Regions from separate parts of the Alteromonas sp. 76-1 genome, predicted to be linked through region 2. Evidence: predicted binding sites of a transcription regulator. Region 2 holds the regulator's gene; each other region holds the start of a gene.
What was found. Region 2 encodes ArgR, which controls arginine synthesis, uptake and breakdown. Its sites were predicted from a motif close to ANTGAATANNTATTCANT; they were not measured.
Positions count from the first base shown of each region.

Region 1: a site for ArgR is predicted at 1,539-1,556, ahead of ALT761_RS05300 (OadG family protein). Genes of this name have one in related genera too.
Region 3: a site for ArgR is predicted at 1,473-1,490, ahead of ALT761_RS02040 (aspartate aminotransferase family protein). Genes of this name have one in related genera too.

Region 1 is NZ_LR136958.1:1,271,676-1,274,960, forward strand. It holds gene alaS (alanine--tRNA ligase) at 1-300, shown strand, start outside; gene csrA (carbon storage regulator CsrA) at 434-625, shown strand; tRNA gene ALT761_RS05285 (tRNA-Ser) at 908-998, shown strand; tRNA gene ALT761_RS05290 (tRNA-Arg) at 1,040-1,116, shown strand; tRNA gene ALT761_RS05295 (tRNA-Arg) at 1,171-1,247, shown strand; gene ALT761_RS05300 (OadG family protein) at 1,693-1,953, shown strand; gene oadA (sodium-extruding oxaloacetate decarboxylase subunit alpha) at 1,979-3,285, shown strand, end outside.
Region 2 is NZ_LR136958.1:4,094,264-4,097,548, forward strand. It holds gene mdh (malate dehydrogenase) at 1-912, opposite strand, end outside; gene argR (transcriptional regulator ArgR) at 1,152-1,616, shown strand; gene ALT761_RS17345 (TonB-dependent receptor) at 2,479-3,285, shown strand, end outside.
Region 3 is NZ_LR136958.1:501,051-504,335, forward strand. It holds gene astA (arginine N-succinyltransferase) at 1-74, opposite strand, end outside; gene ALT761_RS02040 (aspartate aminotransferase family protein) at 99-1,307, opposite strand; gene ALT761_RS02045 (HDOD domain-containing protein) at 1,633-2,799, opposite strand; gene ALT761_RS02050 (anthranilate synthase component II) at 3,031-3,285, opposite strand, start outside.

The sequences.
Region 1 (3,285 bases), 1.9 Mb from region 2:
AAGTTAGAAGGTGTTGAAGCGAAATCACTGCGTTCAATGATGGATGATATTAAAAACCGAATTGGCGAAGGCATCGTAGTATTAGGTGTGGCAAGTGAAGATAAGGTCAATCTTATCACTGGGGTGACGAAAAACCTTACCGGTAAAGTGAAAGCAGGCGAGTTGGTTAACTTTATTGCCGCGCAGGTTGGCGGAAAAGGGGGAGGTCGCCCTGATATGGCTCAAGCGGGTGGCGATAAGCCAGAGCATCTAAGCACAGCGTTAGAATCAGTTAACGCTTGGTTAGAAGATAAGCTATAATCAAATCTGAAACTTGCAGTGAGTTTTTGAAGTGACACAGAAACATGGAATCACTGTTGCTACTGTCGGGTCGTGCCGATAAGTGGCGGAGTAATTAAGGAAATGTTCAGTATTAAGGAACAGGAGCAAGCGAATGCTTATTTTGACTCGTCGAGTTGGTGAAACACTTATGGTTGGTGATGATGTAACTGTCACTGTTCTAGGTGTAAAAGGGAATCAGGTCCGAATTGGTGTGAATGCACCAAAAGAAGTTTCTGTGCACCGTGAAGAGATTTACATGAGAATTCAAGCTGAGAAAGGTGGACAACCTGGAACGGCTGAGTAATCACTCTCTGCACAAAAATCGGTCAGCTTATGCTGGCCTTTTTTGTTTATAGGGATTTTTTTAAATTAATTTAAAAAAATTTAGGTATTTTTCGATATTTATTATAAAAGTTCATTTTGCACGAAGGCGTGCATTCCTAAATTAACCCGCTAAAATTTGATTATAACCTAACCAAAATACAGGTTTTTTGTACGAATCGTACAAAATGACAGCGAGTAAACATTTTTATCTAAAAAAGGTTTGACTCCGGCCGGTGAATCCGTAAAATGCGGCACCACTTAAGGAGAGGTGGGTGAGTGGCTGAAACCAGTTCCCTGCTAAGGAACCATACCTAATACTGGTATCGAGGGTTCGAATCCCTCCCTCTCCGCCATTGTTCGTTGATGGTGTGACGGTCAACAAAAGTTTTATTGCGCGTGTGTAGCTCAGCTGGATAGAGTACCTGGCTACGAACCAGGCGGTCGGAGGTTCGAATCCTTCCACACGCGCCACTTCTTTTAAATGCGTCACCTTTGGGGGTAATACCCTAAAGTAAAAAAGTTTACGCGTGTGTAGCTCAGCTGGATAGAGTACCTGGCTACGAACCAGGCGGTCGGAGGTTCGAATCCTTCCACACGCGCCATATAAGAAAACCCACCATCTGGTGGGTTTTTTTATTTCCGCATCTAAAATTTCTATTCTTTTACGAATCTGCACAATTCGCTTCAACTCATTTATACACGTTAGTCGCCAATCCTTGCTTCATCTCATTCATGGCGATTGATAAAGAAGGACGTTCGGTTAATGTATCTTCTTATACTCCTCAAGACAAAAACGACTTCCAATTAGAACTTGTTGCTAGGCACGCTACACATTTCGCTAAACAACTTGATATGGATTTCACGAAAACCACAGGAGTTCATTAAGTATATTTTGTGAAAATATATCCATTCACTTAGCATAAATAGTTATTTTATTGCTTTTTAGTAGCATAAAGTGTGATTGCATATGCATTTCACTTGCTTTTTTGTTGTGTTTTATACCCTCGCATGATACTTATTCACAACGAAATTTTTGAAGAGTTCACCATGGAAACAGAATCAGTTAGCAGTTTGCTGCTTGAAGCCGGCTCACTGATGCTAATAGGAATGGTATTTGTTTTTTCATTCCTGGCATTGTTAATCGTTGGAATTCACCTAATTGCAAAATTTTGTGAAGCATTTCCGGGCGAAGCCGCACCTCAGTATGCTGCACCTCGTAGAAAAGCGGTTCAAGCTGGTGTCGATGGTAATGTTGTTGCTGCTATCACCGCTGCTGTTCATACTCATCGTCAAGCCAATAAAAATTAATTAAACAAATCATTCAGGAGTTACCATGTCTAAGCCACTGGCCTTAACCGAGCTAGTCTTGCGTGATGCCCATCAATCGCTACTTGCTACGCGTATGCGTATAGAAGATATGCTGCCTATTGCCGAAAAACTTGATAAAGCAGGTTTTTGGTCTGTTGAATCTTGGGGCGGGGCGACATTTGATTCCTGTATTCGCTATTTAGGGGAAGATCCTTGGGATCGCATTCGCCAGCTTAAAGCGGCAATGCCAAATACGAAGCAACAGATGTTGTTGCGAGGTCAAAACTTATTAGGCTATCGCCATTACGCTGATGATGTAGTGACACGTTTTGTTGAGCGTGCACATGAGAATGGAGTTGATGTATTTCGTATCTTCGACGCCATGAACGACATGCGTAATCTAAAAACTGCGATTAAAGCGACTGTTGACAGTGGCGCTCATGCCCAGGGTACAATTTCTTACACGGTGAGTCCTGTCCACAATCTTCAACTGTGGCTGGATATGGCCAAGCAACTCGAAGATATGGGCGTTCATTCTATTTGTGTGAAAGACATGGCAGGGCTGCTTAAGCCTTACGACTGTGAAGCACTTATTAAAGGGCTTAAAGAAACCGTCAGTGTGCCTATTGCTATGCAGTGCCATGCCACCACAGGGTTGAGTACGGCCACTTACCAAAAAGCCATCGATGCCGGCATCGACATGCTCGATACGGCAATTTCTTCAATGAGTATGACTTACGGTCATACCGCGACGGAAACCATGGTGTCTATTGTAGAGGGCACAGAACGAGATACGGGCATGTCATTGCCGGATCTTGAAGAAATCGCCAGCTACTTCCGTGGCGTGCGCAAAAAATACAGTAAATTTGAAGGTAGCTTGAAAGGGGTTGATGCCCGTATCTTGCTCGCTCAAGTACCTGGCGGCATGTTAACCAACATGGAAAGCCAGTTAAAAGAGCAAGGCGCTGAAGACAAGTTTGAAGAAGTATTAAAAGAAATTCCTCGCGTACGTGAAGACTTAGGTTTTATTCCTTTGGTTACGCCAACCTCGCAAATTGTAGGTACGCAGTCTGTATTAAACGTACTTACCGGTGAACGTTATAAGAGCATCACCAAAGAAACGGCAGGTGTCCTTAAAGGCGAATATGGCGCTACGGCTGCGCCAGTGAACAAAGAATTACAAGAGCGTGTGCTTGATGGTGGCCAGCCCATTACCTGTCGTCCGGCAGATAATATCGCACCTGAACTAGACAGCCTTGAAACAGAGCTCACTAAGTTAGCATCAGAGAAAAGCATTACATTGTCAGATACTAAGATTGACGATGTACTTAC
Region 2 (3,285 bases):
CTTGATGTCGCCACGAAGGCCTTCAAGCATATCGTTTTTCGCTTTTTCTTCAAATGCGCTAAGCTCGCCGTATGGCAAAATTTCTTCAACACCGTTTGCGCCAAGGCGAACAGGGTGAGCGAAGAATGCAGCATCGTCGCTGTCGTCAGTTTGAACGTAAGTGTATTCAACCACGTTCTCACCTTGCATTGCTGCAACCAATGATAAGCAGAAACGTGCAGCTGCTTGACCCATAGATAGGGTTGCAGAACCGCCGCCAGCTTTAGCTTCAACAACTTCAGTACCTGCATTTTGGATACGAGTTGTTAGGCTTGAAACTTCATCATCAGAGAACTCAACACCTTCAACTTGCGAAAGCAAAGGAAGGATAGTTGTGCCTGAGTGACCACCGATTACCGGTACGTGTACAGAAGCAACGTCTACGTCTTTAAGCTCAGCAACAAAAGTCTCAGCGCGAATTACGTCAAGGGTAGTAACACCGAACAATTTGTTCTTGTTATAAACACCTTTCGCTTTAAGCGTTTCAGCAGCAATTGCCACTGTTGTGTTAACTGGGTTAGTAATAATACCAACACAAGCATCTGGACAATTGTCAGCAACACCTTCAATAAGGTTCTTAACAATACCAGCGTTAATGTTGAACAAGTCTGAACGATCCATGCCCGGCTTACGCGGAACACCAGCAGGGATAAGAACAACGTCTGTACCTGTTAATGCACCAGCTAGGTCATCTTTACCGTGACCGGTTACTTTTACTGCAGTTGGGATGTGGCTCAAATCAACAGCTACACCAGGAACAACTGGCGCTACATCGTAAAGCGCTAGCTCAGAACCAGCTGGCAATTGTGTTTTTAACAACAAAGACAGCGCTTGGCCAATACCACCGGCAGCACCTAACACGGCTACTTTCATACCATTTCTCCTATGGGATTACTCACGTATTTAAACGGAACGTCACACTAATGCAACGCGGGGGAAAACTCAATCATCTGATGGTCTTAATACGGCCATTTAAGGCAATTTTACGTCGATATTCACTATCATGCATGATTATGCAATTAAATTGCGCAAAGGTCACCTGTAAGGCACAATATATGATAAATCGTTAATGATCATTTAACTTATTACCGCTAACTAATGTGCAGGACGCTATGGCCAACGCAAAACAAGAGCAACTGATTAAAGCCTTTAAAGAAATTTTAAAAGCGGAAAGCTATGGATCCCAAGGTGAAATAGTGGATGCCCTTAAAACTCAAGGTCATGACAATATCAGTCAATCTAAAATTTCCCGCATGCTAAGTAAGTTTGGCGCGGTACGTACCCGCAATGCCCGCGGCGATATGGTGTACTGCCTGCCGCCAGAACTGGGTATGCCTACCGCGAAAAGCCCGTTAAAGCAGCTTGTTCTCGACATTGTGCATAATAATGTGATGGTGATTATTCGTACCAGCCCAGGTGCAGCGCAACTTATTGCTCGCTTACTTGACTCATTAAGCAAAAAAGATGGTGTGTTAGGTACCATTGCTGGTGACGACACTATTTTTATCGCCCCTGCCGATGTGACACTTATTGAAGAGTTGCGTCAACGTGTAGAAGATTTATTCGAGAACGTATAGCCCGCCCCTTTTCTATTTTCCGTCGTATAAACGACTAAAAGTCGATCATCGGCTAGCATCAAGCACAGTAGTTTTCTGAGCGAACTTTTTTAAGCGCAAAAAAAAAACCGCCATAAAAGTATGGCGGTAAAGAATTTGTACCAGGGAGATACAAAACAACTTGGTAGCTGTGCATTTAAATTACCATAGACTTAGAAAAGAGTAAGAAAAGAAAAGTAAAGAATTCGAAAACTAAAAATAAAATAAGAAAAAGAGATAAACCCCAACAAAAAACAACCAAAATCAAATTTAATGATTAATAATTAAATTAGTAAAATCTCACCTACCTCTATTAAAAAATTTTTCTTAATCAGTACATACATTCTAAGAACCACAACAATACCACTGTTATTAATTCTAATTAAAAACGCTATTTCATGTTGTCATATATATTCAAACGACTTGCCACACTTTTAGTTCATACGGTTTTTAACTACGCTGTAACCGCATAAAAACCTCGCTACACCTGCACCGTTTGTACACTATAACTGCGCTAAGCCTACACCAAACCTGCACACTATTTACACTCTTGCCTTACTCTTAATTTCTATTTTATCTAATCCCTATTTGTACTTTTCAATCAACATCAAATGAGAATAATATAATATTTATTTTACCAATGTATAGAACCGTAAAGGTTTCATCACCCTGCGTATAAATAAAGTAAATTAGGTCTAAATAGAACAAATTATACACTTTGTAAATTGCCAAATAGCACGACGAAGTGCTTAATTCTCCCGACAGAAAACATCTGATCAAAATAAAAACTAATAAACGTCTTTGTAATTACAACTTGTAATCACCTTCGACAAGGGGAATTAAAATGTTTGACACCAATAAACTCAGCACTGCTGTGAAGCGCGGATTATTACTGGCAGGATCCGCTAGCTTGTTAGCCGCGCCAATGGCCTTTGCACAATCAGATGACGAAAATTCAGCTGAACCTGTAGAAAAAATTCAAGTTACTGGCTCTCGGATTAAACGAGTGGATTTAGAGTCAGTATCTCCCGTTACTGTTATTACTGCTGAATCTATCGCGTTATCTGGTGATACATCAGTTGCCCAAGTGTTACGTAACTCTTCAATTAACACCTTTGGTTCGTTTCGTGGTCAATCTGGTTATGGTAGCGGTGCATCAGCTTCTAGTGAAGTAAACTTGCGTGGTCTGGGTGCAGGCGCAACGCTAGTTCTAATGGACGGCCGTCGCCTACCAGGTTTAGGATACGACGGTGGCTCATCTTCTGACATGTCGATGATCCCGATGTCGATTGTTGAGCGCATTGAAATTCTTCGCGATGGCGCATCGGCCATTTACGGTTCAGATGCCGTTGCAGGTGTAATTAACATTATTACCAAAAAACAGTTCGATGGCGTGAATGTAGGTTATAGCTTTGAAGATCCTGGTGCTGATGGTGGCAACTCTAGCAAGTATAATTTTTCTGCTGGTGTCACAAGCGACAAAGGCAGCATTGTCTTCATTGCTGAGCATGAAAACACCCAAGAAGTTAGTGATGTCGCTGTATCAGGTGACTATGCATTAGATAGCTATTCAACCTACAGCCCTGTTGCCAATTTCTATGATGCAGATGCAGGTGCGTTTCTTTATAACGAAGATTTGTGCGGTGATGTT
Region 3 (3,285 bases), 1.1 Mb from region 2:
CCAATACCTGATTCTACTGCAATGTCGTACAAAGCCTGGTAATCAGCTTGTGTAATAGGGCGAATTATATTCATGTTCGCTACTCGCTAAATTGGCGTTTATTCGGCGTTCACAACAGCGGCAACGGCGCGTTCAAAGCGGGCTAGCCCTTCTTTAATATCTTCATCAGGAATAACCAAAGAAGGAGCAAAACGAATAACGTTAGCGCCAGCAATTAAGCACATAAGGTGTTCTTTTGTTGCGGCCATCATAAAGTCGCGAGCGCGGCCTTGGTATTTTTCGTTTAACGCGCAGCCAAGCAACATACCTTGTCCACGTACTTCAGAAAATACTTCGTACTTGTCGTTGATGGCGGTTAAAAGCTCACGATACAAGGCTTCTTTGTGTAGCACGCCTTCAAGTACTTCAGGCTGGTTAACAATATCAAAGGCTTTTTCAGCCACGGCACAGGCCAATGGGTTACCGCCGTAGGTACTTCCATGAGTACCTGCTTTTAAATGTGCGGCAATGTCAGTAGTTGTTAGCATGGCGCCAATAGGGAAGCCTCCGCCTAACGATTTTGCGGTAGTTAAAATGTCAGGGGTCACATCTAAGCCCATGTAGGCATACAGGTGACCAGTACGGCCAACACCCGATTGCACTTCATCAAAAATGAGCAAGGCATTGTGCTTATCACACAACTCGCGCACGCCTTTGATAAATTCAATATCAGGAGAGATAATTCCGCCTTCGCCTTGAAGGGGCTCCATCATAACGGCACATGTGTTGTCTGAGATTAATGCTTCGAAAGCGGCTAAATCGTTATAGTCGCAATGCTCAACAGCACCAGGCTTAGGACCAAAGCCATCTGAATATGCGGCCTGTCCGCCAACGGTTACGGTAAAGAAAGTACGACCGTGGAAGCCTTTGTTGAAAGCAATAATTTGGTTTTTATCTTCACCGTAGTTATCTAATGCGAAACGACGTGCTAATTTTAATGCTGCTTCATTGGCTTCTGCGCCTGAGTTAGCAAAGTACACTTTCTCTGCAAACGTAGCATTGACCAGTTTAGAGGCTAAGCGAAGTGCTGGCTCATTAGTGAATACGTTGCTCAAGTGCCACAACTTACTGCCTTGTTCGTTAAGCGCCTTAACGAGTTCAGGGTGACAATGACCTAGTACGTTCACGGCAATACCGCCAGCGAAGTCGATGTACTCAGCACCATCTTGATCCCATACACGTGAACCTTCTCCGCGTACGGGTACCATGCCCGCAGGATTGTAGTTAGGCACCATCACTTCATCAAACGTTGCGCGAGTTACTGTCATTTTTGTTACCTCTGTTTTAAGCGCCCTTGTCGGTACAATAGACCTCGAACAGGCGGAAAAATAAACGAAATTACCGGTAAGTATGCCATTTTTTTAAGGAGTTGTCTTGTTTGTGAATGGCTACAGCCCTTTATATACAAGGACTCTGGCTTAATTTGCAGGAAAAGTGAATAACTATTTACTACTAAGCCATATTGTTTAGGAATAGTGTAATTAAAAGGTGAATTAGACGTGTAATCTCACAGCCAGAGCGCGTTGATCTGGCGTGGGTCAAATGAGGGTAAAAGAAGATATTTGGCTACTTTGCATGAATATCCACAAAAAATTAGCTGTTTTCTTCCTCCTTTGATAAGGGAAGGGTGAAAATATCAACAGATCTTAGTTTTTCCAATGCACCTGATGGATATTCTTGTTCTTTAATCATTGGTTTTACCTCTGCCACTTCAACGATACGTGATTGATGCAGCATTCTTACCTTCGAATAGGTGCGAGCTTGATGTAGAAGCTTAGACATGGAGCCTACTTCACAGGGCTCTCTAGTGGCACATTGACGCATCGCATCACCAATAAACAAGCGTTTCAACATCATGTTTTCAATAAGATCGGCGGACAATGCATCAGCATATTCATCTTGTAATGCAATCAGGTAATTCGCTGATGGCGCCAGCTTTAATAAAGCTTCATGACGCATGCGCTCTTTGTCTTTTTGGCTTTCGGTCAACAGGTGAAGCTGCACCTTATCAAACAACTTGAAGTACAAGCGGATGATGGCACAACGACCTAATTGACTGAGCATGCCAAAACTATAAGCCTGAACGGGGTTAAGCTTATAGTGCGGCGCGAGATGCCTAGCGGATACCGCCGTGCCGTGGGCAAACTGAGTGAGTTTAAGCTTAATGCAAGGGTACGGATCGGTTACCTGAGGCATGGCACGTTTTATAATAAGAGAAGGAATAAGCAGGCGTAAATTCTCAATGCCTAAGAAGCTAAGTGCCGTTCTGAAAGTTTCAACCACGATAACCCTACCTTTGGAGTCTCGTCTTCTAAAAGCCGGAGAGTTCACGACTTGCATCAGCTCGTCATAAAGCCAAGGTAAGTTAGCTGCAATAGGTTCTAGTTTTGATACCGATGCCGCGCGTACCGATAGCGCGTCGAGTAAAGCACCCGTGTCATCACTTAAATTTAATGTATTGTTGAAAACATCTGAGGTAAACGATAGCTGCTCGGTAAGCTCACCTAATAAAACTTCATGCAAGTAATGATTAACTGTTTCGGTATATGAGGCATCAGACTGGGCTTTTAGGCGCTTATTCTCAATAGCGACTTTTTCTACGTGAAGTAATTGTCTGCGGGCGTCACCTTGTTCAGATTGTTCAAAGCTGATTTCACCAGGACCACGCTTTCCCAGCATTTTCATCGCAAGCTCTGGAGAAATTAATAGGCTCTCAAAGCGCTCATCGATAGGCGGCGGGGTCGATGCTGGGGTCGTCATCTTAAAGTAGCTCCTGCTAAGTAACTGTTCGTGCGTCTGTTCATAGATGCCGTGCATTGGGTCGCCCTAATTCCTAAATGTATCTACTTACAAAGGCGCTTTGTTGATTAACCTATAAAAAGTAAACAAAAACAACGCCAAATGCGAGAAACTGCAGAACTTTTTATCGGCAGGAAGCCATATAGCTTAAGTTTATTCTGAACCCTTGGCAGAATAACTAAGAGTCAAGGCCTAGGCATTTAGAAAAGCATTTAAAATATCGTGACCATACTCGGTTAGTAAGGATTCAGGGTGAAATTGTACACCCCAGATAGGGAGTGCGTTATGAGAGATTCCCATAATTTCTTTTTCCCCGTCATCAGTCACGCACCACGCATCTATATTTAGAACGTTAGGGAAGTGGTTTTCATCAAGCACCAATGAGTGATAGCGAGTTACTGCGTAACCTTGTTCAAACCCATTAAACAGGCCTCGGTTTTTATGAAA